Regions from separate parts of the Pantoea sp. X-Soil-ISGK-275 genome, predicted to be linked through region 4. Evidence: predicted binding sites of a transcription regulator. Region 4 holds the regulator's gene; each other region holds the start of a gene.

Region 1 (5,008 bases), 1.5 Mb from region 4:
GCCGTGCGCCGAGCTTGGGATCAGGCAGACATTACGTCCACCTTCGTTGCGGCTTTCGTGGTAACGACGAATCGCCAGCAGACCCGCGTATTCACCCTGTGCGCCCGAGTTGGGCTGCATGCACAGCGCATCGTAGCCGGTCAGTTGCACCAGCCATTGCGACAGCTGGCCAATCATCTGCAGATAACCCGACGCCTGCTCAGCCGGGCAGAACGGATGCAGTTCGGCGAATTCCGGCCAGGTGATCGGAATCATCTCCGCCGCAGCGTTGAGTTTCATGGTGCACGAACCAAGTGGAATCATCGCCTGGTTCAGCGCCAGATCCTTTTTCTCCAGGCTGTGCATGTAACGCATCATCTCAGTTTCGCTGTGATGACGGTTGAACACCGGATGGGTGAGGAAGGCGCTCTCACGCACCTGACCGGCCGGAATCGCGCTGTTTTCCGCAGCAACAGCGGCATCCAGCGCATCAATGTCCTGGCCGTGCGCATCGCCCAGCAGAATCGCGAATAGCGCCAGCACATCTTCACGTGCGGTGGTTTCATCCAGCGTAATGCCGACGGCATTGTGGATATCGCTGCGCAGGTTGACGCCAAAGCTCTGCGCACGGTTCAGCACCGCCGCTTTATCAGCCACTTCAACCGTCAGCGTATCGAACCAGCTGTTGTGACGCAGCTTCAAACCACCGTTTTGCAGGCCTGCAGCCAGAATGCTGGTCAGACGGTGAATACGGGATGCAATGCGTTTCAGGCCAACCGGACCGTGATACACCGCGTAGAGACCGGCGATATTCGCCAGCAGCACCTGCGATGTACAGATGTTGGAATTGGCTTTCTCACGACGAATATGCTGCTCGCGGGTTTGCATCGCCATGCGCAGCGCGGTGTTACCGGCGGCATCGCGCGATACACCAATGATACGGCCAGGCATCGAGCGTTTATGCTCGTCGCGGCTGGCGAAGAACGCGGCGTGTGGTCCGCCGTAACCCATCGGCACGCCGAAACGCTGGGCAGAACCGAAGACGATATCTGCGCCCTGCTTGCCTGGCGCTTCTAACTGCACCAGCGCCATGAAATCTGCGGCTACGCTCACCACCACTTTGCGGCTTTTCAGCTCGGCAATCAGTGCGCGGTAATCGTGCACTTCACCGTGCGTGCCAACCTGTTGCAGCAACACGCCGAACAGATCGTCGTGATCTAATACCTTATCAGCACTATCAATAATCAGTTCAAAACCAAAGGTTTCTGCGCGGGTGCGCACCACATCCAGCGTCTGTGGATGAATGTCATTGGCGATGAAGAATTTGCTGGCGGTTTTCAGTTTGCTGACGCGCTTGGCCATCGCCATCGCTTCGGCTGCAGCGGTCGCTTCATCCAGCAGTGACGCGGAAGCGATATCCAGACCGGTCAGATCCAGCGTCAGGGTTTGGAAGTTCAGCAGCGCCTCAAGACGGCCCTGTGACACTTCTGGCTGATACGGCGTATATGCGGTGTACCAGCCTGGGTTTTCCAACATGTTACGCAGGATAACCGGCGGTGTAATCACCGCGCTGTAGCCCATGCCGATCCAGGATTTGTAGCGTTGGTTCTGACTGGCAATGGCTTTCAGCTCTGCCAGCGCTTGCTGCTCGGTCGCGGCGTCGCCCACTGCCGGCGGGCCAGGCAGTTGGATATCGGCAGGCACGATAGAACTGATCAATGAGGAGAGCGAACTGGCACCGATCGCTTTCAGCATTAAGTCCTGTTGTTCCTGCGTAGGACCGATGTGGCGCTCAATGAAAGCACCGTTGTGTTCAAGCTGGCTGAGAGTCTGGGTCATTTGCAGTAAATCCTGAATCGGGCTGGGTTACAAAAATGGCGTTAAATCAGGCAGATAAAAAAGAAGGTGGCGCAGCGCGTCACCTTCTAAAACTACCGGTTACTCGTCGATCGCGGCTTTGTAGGCATCAGCATCCAGCATGGCGTCGAGCTCTGACGCGTCGCTGGCTTTGATGCGGAACAGCCAACCATCGGCGTACGGCGCGCTATTCACCAGCTCTGGCGAATCGCCCAGTTGGTCATTCACCGCAACAATTTCACCGCTCAGTGGCGCATAGATGTCTGAAGCCGCTTTCACCGACTCCGCAACGGCGCAGTCATCACCGGCCGCGAAGGTAGCACCAACGTCTGGCAGATCGACAAACACCATATCGCCCAGCAATTCCTGTGCATGTTCGGTGATACCAACAGTAAAGGTGCCGTCGGCTTCTTTACGGACCCACTCGTGGCTATCGCGGTATTTCAATTCACTTGGCACATTGCTCATTGGCCATTTCTCCTGAAAAAAATTACTGGGCGACCGGCTTACCGGCGCGAACAAAAATCGGTTTGGTGACGTTTACTGGCATTTCACGGTTGCGGATTTCCACAATCGCCTGCTCACCAATTCCGGCTGGCACACGCGCCAGCGCGATGCTGTAACCCAGGGTTGGTGAGAAGGAACCACTGGTAATAATACCTTGCTGCGGCTGACCTTGTTGATCGGTGAAACGCACCGTTAAGCCGTTACGCAGCACGCCTTTTTCGGTCATCACCAGGCCAACCAGCTTCTCGGTGCCGTGCTCGCGCTGCGCCTGCAGGGCATCACGACCAATGAAATCGCGATCGGCAGGTTCCCAGCTGATGGTCCAGCCCATATTGGCGGCGAGCGGCGAAACGCCTTCATCCATCTCCTGACCGTACAGGTTCATGCCCGCTTCCAGACGCAGCGTGTCACGCGCACCAAGTCCTGCCGGTTTAACGCCTGCGGCCAACAGCTGCTGCCAGAAAGCGGCGGCCTCATTCGCAGGCATGGCAATCTCATAACCCGCTTCGCCGGTATAACCGGTAGTGGCGATAAACAGGTTTTCTGCCTGCACGCCAAAGAAGGGTTTCATGCCGTCAACGGCATCACGCTGAGCAGCGCTAAATAGCGTTTGTGCTTTCTGCTGCGCATTTGGGCCTTGCACCGCAATCAGCGCCAGATCGTCACGCTCGGTCAGCTCCACGCCAAACGGCTGCGCATGCTGTTTAATCCACGCCAAATCTTTCTCACGCGTGGCGGAGTTCACCACCAGACGGAAGAAATCTTCGCTCATAAAGTAAACAATCAAATCATCAATGACGCCAGCGGAGGCATTCAACATGCCGGTATACAGGGCTTTGCCCGGTTGGGTCAGCTTGGCGACATCGTTCGCCAGCAGATAACGCAGGAATTCGCGGGTACGTGCGCCGCGCAGATCGACAATGGTCATGTGGGAAACATCAAACATGCCGGCATCGTTACGCACCGCGTGATGCTCATCCATTTGCGAGCCGTAATGCAGCGGCATCATCCAACCGTGGAAGTCCACCATGCGCGCACCGCTTGCCTGATGCTGTTCGAATAGAGGCGTTTGCTGAGTCATAACCATCCTGTGAATACAAGTGAGTGTGACGCGCCTGCGTCGCCTTCGCAGGCTGACGCAAACGTTCTCTTTATGCTGAAGTTATCACCTAATGCGGCAATTAACCATGAGGAAAACGAGGGCGAAACACTACCACCTTTCGATGAGCCACCGAACAGCCACCAGCATAAATCACTGCATTATTGTGATTAGCCTCGCACAAAATACGACTAAATTACTTTCACGCAGCAAATTGAGGGAATAGACGCCGCAGGTTTAAGAAATGGTCCGGCATGTGAAAAGTTATTGCATGAATTAATCTAATGCGAATTAAGGGGTAAAATTAGAATAAATCAAATGAGGCGCGATTGCGGTGCAGCGCTGCATCATTGCGGTGCAGCAAAGAAAACGGCGCCTATTTAGGCGCCGTTGGCAGAGATGATTAGCGTATCCAGCTGGGTAGATCGTTAAGCCCCATCGCCTGTTTTAGCATCAGCGGTTTGACGCCCGGCAAAGTATCGGCGAGCTTGAGGCCAACATCACGCAGCAGCTTTTTCGCCGGATGGGTACCGGCAAACAATTCGCGGAAGCCTTGCATCCCCGCGAGCATCATCGCCGCGCTGTGCTTGCGGCTGCGCTCATAGCGACGCAGATAGAGATGCTGACCAATGTCTTTGCCTTCCTGATGCAGGCGGCGAATTTCACCAATTAATTCGGCTGCATCCATAAAACCAAGATTCACGCCCTGCCCGGCCAGCGGATGGATAGTGTGGGCGGCATCGCCGACCAGCGCTAAACGGTGCGCGGCAAAGTTACGCGCATAACGTGCCGTCAGCGGGAAAGTTTTACGTTCGCTCTCGACCTGACACAAGCCAAGACGCATATCAAACGCCACCGACAGTTGCTGATTAAATAGCGCTTCCGGCATCGATTGCACGCGCGCCGCTTCCTGCGGCGAGAGCGACCAGACGATTGAGCATAAGTGCGGATCCTGCATCGGCAGAAACGCCAGAATACCGTCGCCATGGAACACCTGACGCGCAATGGCGTCATGCGGCATATCGGTGCGGATATTTGCCACCAGCGCGTGATGCTCGTAATCCCAGAAGGTCAGCGGAATATCCGCTTTGTCACGCAGCCACGAATTCGCGCCGTCGGCAGCAACCAGCAAACGGGCGCTCATCATGCTGCCATCTTGCAGCGTAATAAAGGCTTCGTTGTCGCCAAATGCCACTTGCTGCAACTGCGCCGGGGCAAACAGCGTGATATCGCTGCTCTGACTGGCACGCTGCCACAACGCACTATGAATCACTTCATTTTCAATGATATGACCGAGATGCGATAAACCTTGCTGCTCATCATCAAAGCTGATCGAACCGAAGCTGTCCTGATCCCACACTTCCATGCCGTGATAGGCACTGGCACGCAGCGCCAAAATGCTCGACCAGACATCGAGCTTTTGCAGCAGACGTTCGCTGGCAGCGTTGATGGCGGAGACGCGAATCGACGCCTTGGCCGCCGGATCAAACTGTGGCTCGGGTGCTTTTTCCAGCACGGCAATGCGTAAGCCGCTACCTTGTAGTCCGCAGGCGACGGCCAAACCCA
Region 2 (5,008 bases), 1.5 Mb from region 4:
CCGGCGCAAACCGGTGCCAGTACAGCATACGACGCTGATACAGGCCTGGCGTCAAATCCACCAGCTCACCTTGCGCCAGCTCGCGCTCAATCTGCAGATGCGGAATCATACAGCACACCGAACCCTGACGCGCCAGCTGCACAAAGGCTTCTGACGAGTTAACGATATGGCAGGGCACGCTGCCCGGCGACAGGTCAAAATTCTGCTGTAAAAACGCCTGATGCATATCATCCAGATGATCAAACGCCACCGCCGGCGCTTTCAGTAGCGCAGAGCGCGTCACGCCATTTGGGAAGTAACGTGCAGCAAAATCAGGCGAGGCGCAGAACAGATAATCGAGCGCGCCCAATTGATCCACTAAGCAGCTGGGCAGCGGCTGTGGCTGAATACTCACCGCGCCGACCACCTCACCACGACGCAGACGTTCCTGCGTGCGGGTTTCATCTTCTACCTGCAAATTCAGGCGCACCGGCGAATCGGCCAGTACATCTTTCAGCGCGGGCAGCAGCCAGGTTGCCAGACTGTCGGCGTTGACCGCCAGCGACAGCAACAGCGGCGTGGTTCCACCGTTGTCATCACCTAGCCACTCCTCTTCCAGCAGTTCAACCTGATGTAACAACGCCAGTAATTTTTGTCCCTGCTCGGTCGGACGCGGCGGCACGGTGCGCACCAGCAGCGGCTGACCAAATAAATTTTCCAGCTGTTTAATACGCTGCGAAACCGCAGATTGGGTAATGCAGAGTTTTTGTGCCGCACGCTCAAAGCCGCGCTCGCGAATCACAGCATCCAGCGCCTGAAGCGTTCGATAATCCGGGCGTTTCATTGTTGTTCTCTCTCGTTCAGGGTGGACGTTACTATGCCATAAAACTGTCAAATTGTGCTGCGGCGCATTTTTGCGGGCTGGCTTCCAAAGCGTTAAATCGGCTGTCTAACAGTCGCGCTTTTTTGCAGCGCCTTGTTTTATACTACGCGCACTTCGATGTCGCACAGGTTTTAAACATACCATGACCCAGGATGAACTGAAAAAAGCGGTAGGTTGGGCAGCCCTGCAGTACGTAGAGCCCGGCACCATTGTCGGCGTAGGCACCGGATCAACGGCAGCGCATTTCATTGATGCACTCGGCACCATGAAGAATCAGATTGAAGGTGCGGTTTCCAGCTCGGAAGCCTCGACAGAGAAACTGAAAGCGTTAGGCATTCACGTCTTCGATCTCAACGAAATTGATGAGCTGTCGGTTTACGTCGATGGTGCCGATGAAATCAATCCGCAGATGCAGATGATCAAAGGCGGTGGCGCAGCGCTGACGCGAGAGAAAATCGTTGCGGCGGTGGCGAAGAAATTCATCTGCATTGCCGATGCATCGAAAGAAGTCGATGTGCTGGGCAATTTCCCGCTGCCGGTTGAAGTGATTCCGATGGCGCGTTCTTATGTGGCGCGTGAACTGGTTAAACTCGGCGGCTTGCCGGAGTATCGCCAGAACGTCATTACCGACAACGGCAACATTATTCTCGACGTGCATAATCTGCGAATTCTCGACCCCATCGAACTGGAAAAAACCATCAACGCGCTGCCTGGCGTGGTGACCGTTGGCCTGTTTGCAGGACGTGGCGCCGATGTCGCGCTGATTGGCACCGCCGACGGCGTGAAAACCATCGTAAAATGATCTGTCCGGCGCGCGTCATGCGCCGGTTATTTCCATCCGCAAAACATCTTTTCTCGCCAGGCTGAAATTTGGTGACTTATGTCACAAAATATTCATCAGCAGTGAGTTCGTACTTCGTCCACTCAGGATGTCACGATTTTGTACGGCATTGTGCTGTCTCCGCGTGGGCGCGTGCTGGCTCCCAGGCAATCGTTTGTATTGCTGCGCACGAAATTTTTGATATTTTGACAGAAGGCTACCTTATGGTAGTCCTCATTGAATTCTGAATAGGGTCGGGAAATGGCAAAGGTATCACTGGAAAAAGACAAGATTAAGTTCCTGCTGGTGGAAGGCGTTCACCAGAGTGCGCTGGAAAACCTGCGTGCAGCAGGCTACACCAACATCGAGTTTCACAAAGGGGCGCTGGATGCGGAGTCGCTGAAATCCTCCATCCGCGATGCGCACTTCATTGGTATCCGTTCCCGTACCCAACTGACCGAAGAGATCTTCGCTGCCGCAGAAAAGCTGGTGGCAGTCGGCTGTTTCTGTATCGGTACCAACCAGGTTGATCTCGGTGCTGCGGCGAAACGCGGCGTGCCGGTGTTCAACGCACCGTTCTCCAACACCCGTTCAGTGGCTGAGCTGGTGATTGGCGAAATGTTGCTGATGCTGCGTGGCATTCCGGAAGCTAACGCCAAAGCGCACCGTGGCATCTGGAATAAAGTCGCCAACGGTTCGTTCGAAGCACGCGGCAAAAAACTGGGTATCATCGGCTACGGCCACATCGGCATGCAACTGGGTGTGCTGGCAGAAAGCCTCGGTATGCACGTGTTCTTTTACGATATCGAAAGCAAACTGCCGCTGGGTAACGCGACGCAGGTGCGTCATCTCTCCGATCTGCTTAACATGAGCGACGTGGTGAGCCTGCACGTTCCTGAAACCCAGTCGACCCAGAACATGATTGGTGCCGAAGAGTTGGCGCTGATGAAGCCAGGCGCGCTGCTGATCAACGCCGCGCGCGGTACCGTTATTGATATTCCGGCACTGTGTGATGCCCTGGCGAACAAACATCTGTCAGGTGCCGCCATCGACGTGTTCCCGGTTGAGCCTGCCACCAACAGCGATCCATTCAACTCTCCGTTGTGCGAGTTCGACAACGTGATTCTGACGCCGCACATTGGTGGTTCAACACAGGAAGCGCAGGAAAACATCGGTATCGAAGTGGCTGGCAAGCTGGCGAAGTATTCGGATAACGGTTCTACGCTGTCTGCGGTTAACTTCCCGGAAGTTTCGCTGCCAATGCATGCGGCGAGCGCGAGCCGTTTGTTGCACATCCACGAAAACCGTCCAGGCGTATTGACGGCCATTAACCTGATCTTTGCCGAGCAGGGTATCAACATCGCGGCTCAGTATCTGCAAACTACGCCGGTGATGGGTTATGTGGTGATTGATATCGATGCGGAAAAAGATGTAGCGGATAAAGCGCTGCAGGCGATGAAGGCGATTCCGGGCACCATCCGCGCCCGTCTGCTGTACTGATTAATTAGGGCGCCATCGGCGCCCTTTGTTTTTCCTGTTTACGATTCCCATTGCCACAGTTTCGATGGCGTCAGTATCGCGGGTAGCGGCACATCCCATGCAGCGACTGGCAGCGCTTCTACGCGTTGACAATCATGTGCGATCCCCACCGGAAGAAAACCATGCTGCTGCCAGTGTTGCAGCGTGCGATCGTAAAATCCGCCACCCATCCCCAAACGTTGACCCGCATGATCAAACGCCACCAGCGGCACCAGCATCACATCGAGTTGATCCAGCGTTGCCAACTGCGTGATGTCTAACGGCGGTTCCGGAATGCGTAGCTTATTTGGCGTGAGTGAAGTTTCTGGCGTGTAACGGATAAACAACAGATTGCCAGGCGAGAAGGGATGGAGCACCGGTAGATAGACCTGCTTTTTCTGCTGCCACAGTTTGGCGATCAGCGGGCGGGTATTGATCTCACCATCGACAGACAAAAACAGCGCAATGCGTTGAGCATTAGCGATCGGCGCAATGTTGATGGCGTGTTCAGCCAACTGATCGGCGGCCTGTTCTTGCTGTTCAGATGTGAGATTACGGCGCAAATGGCGCACATGCTGTCGGATGTCTTGACGGTCGAGAAGTGAGGGCGCTGACATGATATCTAAATCCCCGGAATAATCGCTTCTTAAAAGCGATTATATCATGCGAACCGGGGAATCAGACTTGCTACTAAATGGAGATCTCCGAGATGCCGCCGCAGGCTGTAACCCTTGAACCCTTGGTTCAAGGTGAACATGCCGTCACAACTATTAGGCTTCTCGGACGGACCGAGCATGCGCACAAATTGTGGAGCGTCACATTCTGTTGGTATGAAATATCGGCTCAGGGGACTGGCCCGCTTGCAAACATCTCAGAGAAAATTTACTTCACCGTCACTCTAGCATGAGGACCATGAAGTGTTATTCAAAATTAGGGCCCTGGCGGTCAGTTATGCGACCTTGCTCTACTAACGCTTGTTCAATGGTCTGTTGCAGCATGCGGATACGTTGTTCCATGTTTGCTGCATAGTCGCGCGTCTTACCTTTCTCTTGTGCCAACTCGTGGCAGATGTTTAACGCGGCGATGAACACCAGCTGCTCTGTATTGGTGACTCTAGTGCGAACTTTTAAATCTTGCAACCGTTGATTGAGATCCTCTGCGGCCAGATTCAGCGCATCTTGCTGTTCAGGCGGGCAATTCACTCTTAACGAACGACCAAAAATTTGAATATCTACTGGTTGTGCAGACATGCCACCATCCTAACTGATTACTTCGATCGCATCTCCCTTACCGGTCAATGGGTTGGGAGGTGCGAAACTATATATACCCGAGTTATAAGTTACAACCCCTTTTCTGGAAACCCAGAGGCACCTGGTGGTAGCATAACACGAACTTATTCCGCCAACGACGACCAAAGCTTATGTCTTTACAGAACGCAACGCCGAGTTACAACGCGCTGGCCGCGGCCCTTTCACAGCAGGGCGTGGGCATGACGCCAGCCGAAATGCATGGTCTTCTTTCCGGGATTCTGTGCGGCGGCAATCAGGATACCAGCTGGAAAACCATGGTTCACGATCTCACCAACGAAGGCATGGCGTTTTCGCAGAGCCTGTCTCAGCCGTTGCAAGCGCTGCATGAAAGCCTGGCGACCACGCTGGAAGATGAAGGCTTTATGTTCCAGCTGATGTTGCCGGAAGATGATGACATCACGGTATTCGATCGCGCGGATGCACTGGCCGGTTGGGTAAACCACTTCCTGCTCGGTTTGGGCGTCACTCAGCCTAAGCTGGAGAAAGTGACCGGTGAAA
Region 3 (5,008 bases), 1.6 Mb from region 4:
TTTATGAGGTCCGCTTGCTCTCGCGAGGTCGCTTCTCTTTGTATGCGCCATTGTAGCACGTGTGTAGCCCTACTCGTAAGGGCCATGATGACTTGACGTCATCCCCACCTTCCTCCAGTTTATCACTGGCAGTCTCCTTTGAGTTCCCGGCCGAACCGCTGGCAACAAAGGATAAGGGTTGCGCTCGTTGCGGGACTTAACCCAACATTTCACAACACGAGCTGACGACAGCCATGCAGCACCTGTCTCAGAGTTCCCGAAGGCACCAAAGCATCTCTGCTAAGTTCTCTGGATGTCAAGAGTAGGTAAGGTTCTTCGCGTTGCATCGAATTAAACCACATGCTCCACCGCTTGTGCGGGCCCCCGTCAATTCATTTGAGTTTTAACCTTGCGGCCGTACTCCCCAGGCGGTCGACTTAACGCGTTAGCTCCGGAAGCCACTCCTCAAGGGAGCAACCTCCAAGTCGACATCGTTTACGGCGTGGACTACCAGGGTATCTAATCCTGTTTGCTCCCCACGCTTTCGCACCTGAGCGTCAGTCTTTGTCCAGGGGGCCGCCTTCGCCACCGGTATTCCTCCAGATCTCTACGCATTTCACCGCTACACCTGGAATTCTACCCCCCTCTACAAGACTCTAGCCTGCCAGTTTCGAATGCAGTTCCCAGGTTAAGCCCGGGGATTTCACATCCGACTTGACAGACCGCCTGCGTGCGCTTTACGCCCAGTAATTCCGATTAACGCTTGCACCCTCCGTATTACCGCGGCTGCTGGCACGGAGTTAGCCGGTGCTTCTTCTGCGGGTAACGTCAATCGGTGAAGCTATTAACTCCACCGCCTTCCTCCCCGCTGAAAGTACTTTACAACCCGAAGGCCTTCTTCATACACGCGGCATGGCTGCATCAGGCTTGCGCCCATTGTGCAATATTCCCCACTGCTGCCTCCCGTAGGAGTCTGGACCGTGTCTCAGTTCCAGTGTGGCTGGTCATCCTCTCAGACCAGCTAGGGATCGTCGCCTAGGTGAGCCATTACCCCACCTACTAGCTAATCCCATCTGGGCACATCCGATGGTGTGAGGCCCGAAGGTCCCCCACTTTGGTCTTGCGACGTTATGCGGTATTAGCTACCGTTTCCAGTAGTTATCCCCCTCCATCGGGCAGTTTCCCAGACATTACTCACCCGTCCGCCACTCGTCACCCGAGAGCAAGCTCTCTGTGCTACCGTTCGACTTGCATGTGTTAGGCCTGCCGCCAGCGTTCAATCTGAGCCATGATCAAACTCTTCAATTTAAGTTTGATTTGCTGAAACAAGTTCAGCGGTGCTCATCTGTAAAACGTCATAATGAATTTCATTATGTGTTCACTCGTGAGGCTTTGATATTTTGTTGCGTCCGGAGACGCTGATATCAATCCTGCGAGTGCCCACACAGATTGTCTGATAAATTGTTAAAGAGCGTTGCGAACAGCGGCTGAACCGTCTGTCGCGAGGTGGCGTATACTACGCTACTCTCCTTCGGAGTCAAACACTTTTTTCAGCGTTTTCATCCGGCGGAAGTTCTTATCGAATCTTCCTCACCAACACCGCATTTCGTAAACCGTTGTGCCGTGTTGATGGATGCGCATTATAGGGAGTTGTTATCAGCGCGCAACCGCTAAATTCAATAAAAACAACCGTTCGCTGCATTCCACAGCAAAACCCAGCCTTATACGCAGTTACACACAGTGTTATCCACACTCTGCCGCACAAATGAATTTAGGCGAGCATCACGCAAACGTTTTCGCTACAATGCCCGGCGACGTCAAGGATGCCCCTTTTGGGGCGTTACATGAGGCAAGCGTTTCCTTCTATATAGAAGAGAGACACTAAGCTTGATGTAACGCTCTTTTTTACGCGAAACAAAGCCAAGGGATAAAACCACCATGCAACAACGTCGTCCTGTACGCCGCGCTCTACTCAGTGTCTCTGACAAAGCCGGTATCCTCGAATTTGCTCAGGCACTCTCCAGTCGTGGTGTTGAGCTGCTCTCCACAGGCGGTACCGCACGTCTGCTGGCAGATGCGGGCCTGCCCGTCACCGAAGTTTCTGACTACACCGGTTTTCCGGAAATGATGGATGGACGCGTCAAAACGCTGCACCCGAAAGTGCATGGCGGCATTTTGGGTCGTCGTGGTCAGGATGATGCGATCATGGCTGAACACGCCATCAACCCAATCGACATGGTGGTCGTCAACCTGTATCCCTTCGCACAAACCGTTGCCAAACCTGATTGCTCATTAGCTGATGCGGTTGAGAACATCGATATCGGTGGCCCGACCATGGTTCGCTCAGCGGCGAAGAACCATAAAGACGTGGCGATCGTGGTCAAGAGCAGCGATTACGAGGCGATCATTGCTGAGCTGGATGCCAACGAAAATTCGCTCACGCTAGAAACGCGTTTCGATCTGGCCATCAAAGCCTTCGAACACACTGCCGCTTATGACAGCATGATTGCCAACTACTTCGGTAGCCTGGTGCCGGCTTATCACAGCGACAGCAAAGAGCCGGCCGGCCGCTTCCCGCGCACGCTTAACCTCAACTTCATCAAGAAGCAGGATATGCGTTACGGCGAGAACAGCCATCAGGATGCTGCCTTCTATATAGAAGAGAATGTTGCTGAAGCTTCTGTTGCCACCGCGCAGCAGGTTCAGGGCAAAGCGCTCTCTTACAACAACATCGCCGATACCGATGCCGCACTCGAGTGCGTGAAAGAGTTCGACGAAGCTGCTTGCGTGATCGTCAAACACGCTAACCCATGCGGCGTGGCGGTTGGCGGTTCGATCCTTGACGCTTACGAGCGTGCCTACAAAACTGACCCGACTTCTGCTTTCGGCGGCATCATCGCTTTCAACCGCGAGCTGGACGAAGCCACCGCACAGGCGATCATCAGCCGTCAGTTTGTTGAAGTGATCATCGCGCCATCCGCCAGCGAAGCAGCGCTGAAAGTGACTGCGGCCAAGCAGAACGTGCGCGTTCTGGTGTGTGGTCAGTGGCAAGGTCGTGTTGCGGCGCTGGATTTCAAACGCGTCAACGGCGGCGTGCTGGTTCAGGATCGCGATCTGGGCATGGTCGATGCCAGCCAGCTGCGCGTCGTCAGCAAGCGTCAGCCAACTGAGCAGGAACTGCGTGATGCGCTGTTCTGCTGGAAAGTGGCGAAGTTCGTTAAATCCAATGCCATCGTCTACGCACGTGACAATATGACCATCGGCATTGGCGCCGGCCAGATGAGCCGCGTTTACTCGGCCAAAATTGCCGGCATCAAAGCGGGTGATGAAGGTCTGGAAGTGAAAGGCTCCGCAATGGCGTCTGATGCATTCTTCCCGTTCCGCGACGGTATCGACGCCGCAGCGGCTGTCGGCATCAGCTGCGTGATTCAGCCAGGCGGTTCAATCCGTGATGATGAAGTGATTGCCGCCGCTGATGAGCACGGCATCGCGATGATCTTTACTGACATGCGTCATTTCCGCCATTAATTGTTGGGAGCAGTACAGATGAAAATTTTAGTGATTGGTAATGGCGGACGTGAGCACGCGCTGGCATGGAAAGCGGCACAATCGTCACTGGCCGAAACAGTGTTTGTCGCGCCGGGCAATGCGGGCACCGCGCTTGAGCCGGCTTTGCAAAACGTGGCAATCAGCGCCACCGACGTTGCCGCGCTGCTGGCTTTTGCGCAGCAGGAAAAAATCGATCTGACCATCGTTGGCCCGGAAGCGCCGCTGGTGATGGGTGTGGTTGATGCGTTCCGTGCTGCAGGTCTGAAGATCTTTGGCCCAACGCAAGCCGCCGCCCAGCTGGAAGGCTCAAAGGCGTTCACCAAAGATTTCCTGGCACGTCAGCAGATCCCAACCGCCGAGTACCAGAACTTCACCGAAGTGGAGCCTGCGCTGGCCTATCTGCGTGAGAAAGGCGCACCGATCGTCATTAAAGCTGACGGTCTCGCCGCCGGTAAAGGCGTGATCGTGGCGATGGAACTGGCGGAAGCCGAAGCCGCTGTGCAGGATATGCTGGCTGGCAATGCGTTCGGCGATGCGGGTCACCGCATTGTGATTGAAGAGTTCCTTGATGGCGAAGAAGCCAGCTTTATCGTGATGGTCGACGGCAATAATGTGCTGCCGATGGCCACCAGCCAGGATCACAAGCGTGTCGGCGATGGCGATACCGGTCCAAACACCGGCGGCATGGGCGCGTATTCTCCGGCGCCAGTGGTGACCGATGAGATCCACCAGCGCGTAATGGATCAGATCATCTGGCCAACCGTTAACGGTATGAAAGCTGAAGGCAACATCTATACCGGTTTTCTGTATGCCGGTTTAATGATCGATAAAGCCGGTCAGCCTAAAGTGATCGAGTTTAACTGCCGCTTCGGCGATCCGGAAACTCAGCCAATCATGCTGCGTCTGCAGTCGGATCTGGTTGAGCTGTGTCTGGCGGCGACCGATGGCAAACTGGATCAGCAAACCTCGCAGTGGGATCCGCGTCCCTCTCTCGGCGTGGTGCTAGCGGCGGGTGGTTATCCGGGCGATTACAACACAGGCGATCAGATTCATGGTCTGCCGCTCGAAGAAGTGCCGGACGGCAAAGTGTTCCACGCTGGTACCACCATGAAAGACGATCTGGTGGTGACTAACGGTGGCCGCGTACTGTGCGTGACCGCGCTGGGCGACGATGTAGCCGCTGCGCAGAAGAACGCTTATGCGCTGGCGCAGCATATTTCGTGGGATGGCAGCTTCTGCCGCCGTGATATCGGTTATCGCGCCATTAACCGCAAATAAGTACGCAAAGGGGCACAGCATGTGCCCCTTCACTTATCTGCCTGCTAGAAATCACTCTCTTTTGGCTGCCAGCTGCATTCGTCATCCGGCGTAGCACGTAGCAGTTGCACACCTTCCGGCGCTTCCAGCCACGACACCATCAACGGCGCAGACTGGCTCTGCTGCTGGCGACTTAGCGTATACAGCGTGTCGCGATCAAAGG
Region 4 (5,008 bases):
CGGAATATAGCTCAGGCCAATATCACCCGGCGTCAGGCCAGCAGCGGCGAGAATGAAAGGTGAGCCCGTCAGCCAGGCGAAAAAGCTCGCCGAACAGGCCGAGTAGATCAAGACGTTACCGCTGTAAACGCGAGTACCCAGCAAGGTCAACCAGCCGGGTTGTTTACCTGACGCCACTTTCTCGCGCTTAGGCGAGGTTAACTGCAGCGTACCGATCAGTAGCACCACGGCAACCAGCGTTAGTGTGATAAAGATGCTGCGCCAGTGGAAGTGGCCGATAAGCCAGGCGCCGAGCAGCGGTGCCAGCGCCGGAGACAGCGCAACCAGCGGCATAATCGTGGCAAACACTTTATTGGCTTTGGCTTTTGGATAGTGATCCACCACCAGCGCCTGCCAGCTTACGGCAGCCGCACAGACACCAATTGCCTGCACAAAACGCAGTGCCAGCATCAGGCGCACATCGGTCACCCAAAGCATCCCCAGACAACCAAGGGCGAAGATGGCTAACCCCGCTAGCAAAATCGGTTTACGCCCGTAACGATCCGACAGCGGCCCCCAAAAAACCTGGGCACAGGCGAAACCGCCGAGAAACAGACTCAGGCTGGCGCTGATGGTGCCAGGTGCGCTAGCGAAATCACGCTGCATATCGCCAAAGGCGGGTAAATACATATCCGTGGCAAGAAAGCCGAGCATGCTGAGCACGGCGAGATAAGGCATAAATGCTTTAGACGACAACATGTTGATTCTCTTTTGGGCAGGTTGAACGCCGGGGAGTGTAAAAGGATGCAACGCGCTTTGTGAAACGCTAATATTTGCATAGTGCTGTTAAATTTTTTGAAGGCAAAATTATGTGGTCAGAATATGCGCTTGAAGTGGTAGATGCGGTGGCGCGCACCGGCAGTTTTAGTGCGGCCGCGCAGGAGCTGCATCGCGTGCCTTCTGCCGTCAGCTATACCGTGCGACAGCTGGAAAGCTGGCTGGCGGTGCCGCTTTTTGAGCGTCAGCACCGCGAAGTGGTGATGACACCGGCGGGGGAGCATTTTGTACGTGAAGGACGATCTGTTATCAAAAAAATGCTGGCAACCCGTCGACAGTGTCAGCAACTGGCGAATGGCTGGCGCGGGGAGCTAAGTATCGCGGTTGACTGCATTGTTAAACCGCAGCGCACGCGGCAGTTAGTGAAGGATTTCTATCGCCATTTTCCCGATATGGAGCTGATTATCAGCTACGAAGTGTTCAACGGCGTATGGGATGCGTTGGCTGATGGCCGGGTTGATGTGGCGATTGGCGCGACCCAGGCGATCCCGGTGGGTGGACGTTTTGCCTTTCAGGATATGGGCGCGCTGAACTGGCGCTGTGTGGTGAGTCCCGACCATCCGCTGGTCAACAGCACGGAACTGGATGATGAAACATTACGGGCGTGGCCATCGCTGGTGCTGGAAGATACCTCGCGTGCGTTGCCGCGCCGTATGACGTGGACGCTGGATAATCAGCGGCGGTTGGTGGTGCCGGAGTGGGAAACCGGGATGGATTGTTTGCTGGCAGGATTGTGCGTTGGAATGGTGCCGGGCCATCTGGCGCGTCCGCTGCTGGACAGCCATAAACTGGTGGAACTGGCACTGCCGCAGGCCTTTCCGGACAGTCCGTGCTGCGTCAGCTGGTCAGAACAGCGCGCGTCACCGGCGCTGGAGTGGTTACTGGCTTATCTCGGGGATGCTGAAACGCTGAACCATGAATGGCTCAGCGAAGTGTCGGCTTAGCGACGATAGTCGCGGAATGGACCGTACGCCACCGAACGGCGTTCAATCAGCGTTGGCTGGACTTCGATGGTTTGCGGATCTTCACGCTTGCTGGTGATGCGATCCAGCAGCATTTCCAGCGCTTTTTCACCCAGTTCGGCTTTTGGCTGATGCACGGTGGTCAGCGCTGGAGTGAAATAGCGCGCGTTGCGCACGTTATCGTAGCCAATGACTGAGATATCCTGCGGCACGCGCAAACCCATCTCATCAGCAGCGCAAATCGCGCCCATCGCCATGATATCGCCGCCGCAGAACACCGCAGTTGGACGCTGTTTCTGATTTAAAATCTGCTGCATCGCCTGATAGCCCGATTCAGGTTCAAAGTCGCCCTGAACCACCCATTCCGGACGCACCGTGATGCCCGCTTCGCTCATCGCCTGCAGGAAGCCAGCGTGACGTCCGCCGCCGGTGTTGCGCTCCATCTGGCCGGGAATGGCACCGATATCGCGATGACCACGTTCAATCAGATAACGCCCGGCGAGATAGCCGCCCTGAAACGCATTGTCCTGCACGGTATCGGTGAAATCACCGCGTGACGCGCCCCAATCCATCACCACCATTGGGATATTGCGGTTCTCTTCCAGCATCTGCAGCAAATCGTCTGGATATTCCGAACACATCACCAGCAATCCATCGACGCGCTTTTGCGCCATCATCGACAGGTAAGCGCGCTGCTTTTGCAGATCGTTGTGCGCATTGCCGAGAATCAGCGTATAGCCGCGTTCGAAACACCGGTTCTCCACCGCTTCGATAATTTCAGCGAAGTAGGGCGCTTCGCTGGAGGTCGCCAGCAGACCCAAGGTTTTGGTGTGATTGACTTTGAGACTACGCGCCACGGCACTCGGCGAGTAGTGTAATTCTTTGATCGCTTCCCATACGGCGTTACGCGTCTCTTCCGCAACGAAACGCGTTTTGTTGATGACATGCGAAACCGTGGTGGTTGAGACACCCGCGCGTTTTGCGACATCTTTAATTGTTGCCATGAAAATGGTACTCCTGGGCTTATCGCAACTTACTGATAAGTATATTGTTAAACGTTTGCGTCTGCTAATGCTTTTACAGCCCAAAAAAGCGGGCAAAACGGTGTGTTTTAGCAGGCGAAATCACTTCATCACGCTGTTGATACAGCATGCGCAAAATCTGTTGCGCAACGAAAGGCGGCGATTCTAGCAAGCTGATGCGTATAACACGAGATTTTTGCCCATTGCTGTGCGAAAATCGCTTTAACCCTAATAATTGTGTGACTAAGGAGTTGTGATGAATACCGACCTGAAACTGGCGCTAATGACCACTGTTGGCGCACTTTTGATGATTATCGCCTTCAGCTTTACCGCGATCATGCATTAACAAAAAAGCCGGAGCTGAGAACAGCATCCGGCTTTTTTATGATTGTTGCGCAACAACTAGCGAATAGTTTTTGGCGTCATCATGCGACGCGCGCCCACATAGTGTTTCTGCCAGTAATCCTCACCCAATGCGCTGATCTGAATATCTTTGCCGGTACGCGGCGACTGAATGAATTTCCCGTTGCCGAGATACACGCCCACATGATCGGCAGTGCCGCGATTATTGATGCGGAAGAACACCAAATCGCCTTTCTCGAGCATTTCACGTTTAATCGGTGCCGCATCGCGCAGGTGATACATCTCATTAGCGGTGCGTGGCAGTTTGAATTTCACCAGATCTTTATAGGCGTACCACACTAAGCCGCTGCAGTCGAAACCGGTATGTGGCGAAGCACCGCCCCATTGATAGGGTTTGCCGAGTTGGCCCATCAATTTGGTCATCGCCGTTTCACGCGCCTTTTGATAACGCTGGCGGTGCGCCTTACTCATTTTGATGCCGGTCAGCGCTAACGCTTCATCATCGACGGCGATCTCAGGTGTTTTCTTCGCTAGACGTTGATGACCGTATTTCTTAGCAGAAAGTTTCAGCGGGGATTTTTTGCTGGTGGTCTTGTGCAGCGCGGTTTCTGTTTTGGTCTGTTTTTTGAGTTTGAATTTTTGAACAGCTGTCAGGCGCGATTTTTTGGTGGTGGTTTTCACCGGGCGTCGTTTGCGGCGCTCGTCTTCACGTGCGCTCTTTTTCTCTGCTTTAAGCGAACTGGCATTAACGGGCGCATGCGGAGATGCAGCAGCCACATTAAAAAACAGTTGGGCGAAAGCCAGTATGAAAAGCGTAATTAGTAGACGCATAATCCGGTTACAGGTTAAGCAGGCTGAATGAAAGCAGACTGCGGCAAAGTGAGAGAAATCTGATCAAGTGACCAGCGCCGAAGCAATTCTAATCCACTTTTTTTCCAAAAGGTAAGGCCTTTTTCCATTAATATGTTACCAGATTGATTCTGTAGCAAAAATGAGCGATTTCAGCTGGTTAACGCAGCGAAACTATTGCTAATTATTAATTTATTAATGCCAATTAATGATATGAAAATGTTATTTGTCATGCGTTAACTTAACAAACATGGCGATTCGCCAGTGCAAACGCAAAATCCCGTTTTCAGTCCGGGAGCGAAATCGCTACAATAAACAAACACGAAGTAGAAGATTAAGGAAGGCAATAATGAGTACTGTTGAAAAAATTCAGCGTCAGATCGCAGAAAACCCGATTCTGCTGTACATGAAAGGTTCTCCGAAGCTGCCAAGCTGCGGTTTCTCGGCGCAAGCCGTGCAGGCGCTTTCTGCGTGTGGCGAGCGTTTCGCATACGTGGACATTCTGCAGAACCCGGATATTCGCGCTGAAATGCCAAAATACGCTAACTGGCCAACTTTCCCGCAGCTGTGGGTCGATGGCGAACTGGTCGGCGGCTGCGACATCATCGTTGAGATGTTCCAGCGCGGCGAACTTCAGCCACTGTTGAAAGAGACCGCTGAGAAGTATAAAGAAGCGGAATAATGCAGAAGGCCGACAAATGTCGGCCTTTTCTTTGCTTACTCGGCAGACGCCTCGTCTGCAGATTCTTCACTGAAAGCCAGCGGCCAGCCGCCCAGGCGTTTCCAGCGGTTCACCAACTCACAGAACAGCGTCGCGGTTTGCTCGGTGTCATACAGGGCTGAATGCGCTTGTGTACTATCAAACTCCATTCCCGCCGCTTTACAGGCTTTCGCCAGCACGGTTTGCCCCAGCACTAAGCCGCTTAACGCTGCGGTATCAAAGGTGGCAAAAGGGTGGAACGGGTTGCGCTTCAGGCTGGCGCGCTCTGCGGCCGC

The links. The regulator PurR, encoded in region 4, represses purine synthesis genes. The targets are predictions, from matches to a motif close to CANGCAAACGTTTGCNTG.
Region 1: a site for PurR is predicted at 3,479-3,496, ahead of gcvT (glycine cleavage system aminomethyltransferase GcvT). Genes of this name have one in related genera too.
Region 2: a site for PurR is predicted at 1,847-1,864, ahead of serA (phosphoglycerate dehydrogenase). Genes of this name have one in related genera too.
Region 3: a site for PurR is predicted at 1,763-1,780, ahead of purH (bifunctional phosphoribosylaminoimidazolecarboxamide formyltransferase/IMP cyclohydrolase). Genes of this name have one in related genera too.

Annotation. Positions count from the first base shown of each region.
Region 1 is NZ_AP035976.1:3,408,152-3,413,159, forward strand. Features, by position in the region: gene gcvP (aminomethyl-transferring glycine dehydrogenase) at 1-1,818, opposite strand, end outside; gene gcvH (glycine cleavage system protein GcvH) at 1,918-2,304, opposite strand; gene gcvT (glycine cleavage system aminomethyltransferase GcvT) at 2,327-3,424, opposite strand; gene ubiI (FAD-dependent 2-octaprenylphenol hydroxylase) at 3,846-5,008, opposite strand, start outside.
Region 2 is NZ_AP035976.1:3,415,962-3,420,969, reverse strand. Features, by position in the region: gene AC6I8A_RS15910 (LysR family transcriptional regulator ArgP) at 1-823, opposite strand, end outside; gene rpiA (ribose-5-phosphate isomerase RpiA) at 1,005-1,664, shown strand; gene serA (phosphoglycerate dehydrogenase) at 1,944-3,182, shown strand; gene AC6I8A_RS15895 (5-formyltetrahydrofolate cyclo-ligase) at 3,221-3,817, opposite strand; RNA gene ssrS (6S RNA) at 3,898-4,081, opposite strand; gene zapA (cell division protein ZapA) at 4,121-4,450, opposite strand; gene AC6I8A_RS15880 (YecA/YgfB family protein) at 4,621-5,008, shown strand, end outside.
Region 3 is NZ_AP035976.1:293,177-298,184, reverse strand. Features, by position in the region: rRNA gene AC6I8A_RS01335 (16S ribosomal RNA) at 1-1,287, opposite strand, end outside; gene purH (bifunctional phosphoribosylaminoimidazolecarboxamide formyltransferase/IMP cyclohydrolase) at 1,918-3,507, shown strand; gene purD (phosphoribosylamine--glycine ligase) at 3,526-4,806, shown strand; gene AC6I8A_RS01320 (DUF1481 domain-containing protein) at 4,851-5,008, opposite strand, start outside.
Region 4 is NZ_AP035976.1:1,893,790-1,898,797, forward strand. Features, by position in the region: gene punC (purine nucleoside transporter PunC) at 1-738, opposite strand, end outside; gene punR (DNA-binding transcriptional activator PunR) at 849-1,760, shown strand; gene purR (HTH-type transcriptional repressor PurR) at 1,757-2,782, opposite strand; gene cydH (cytochrome bd-I oxidase subunit CydH) at 3,057-3,146, shown strand; gene AC6I8A_RS08860 (C40 family peptidase) at 3,203-3,994, opposite strand; gene AC6I8A_RS08865 (Grx4 family monothiol glutaredoxin) at 4,359-4,694, shown strand; gene rnt (ribonuclease T) at 4,730-5,008, opposite strand, start outside.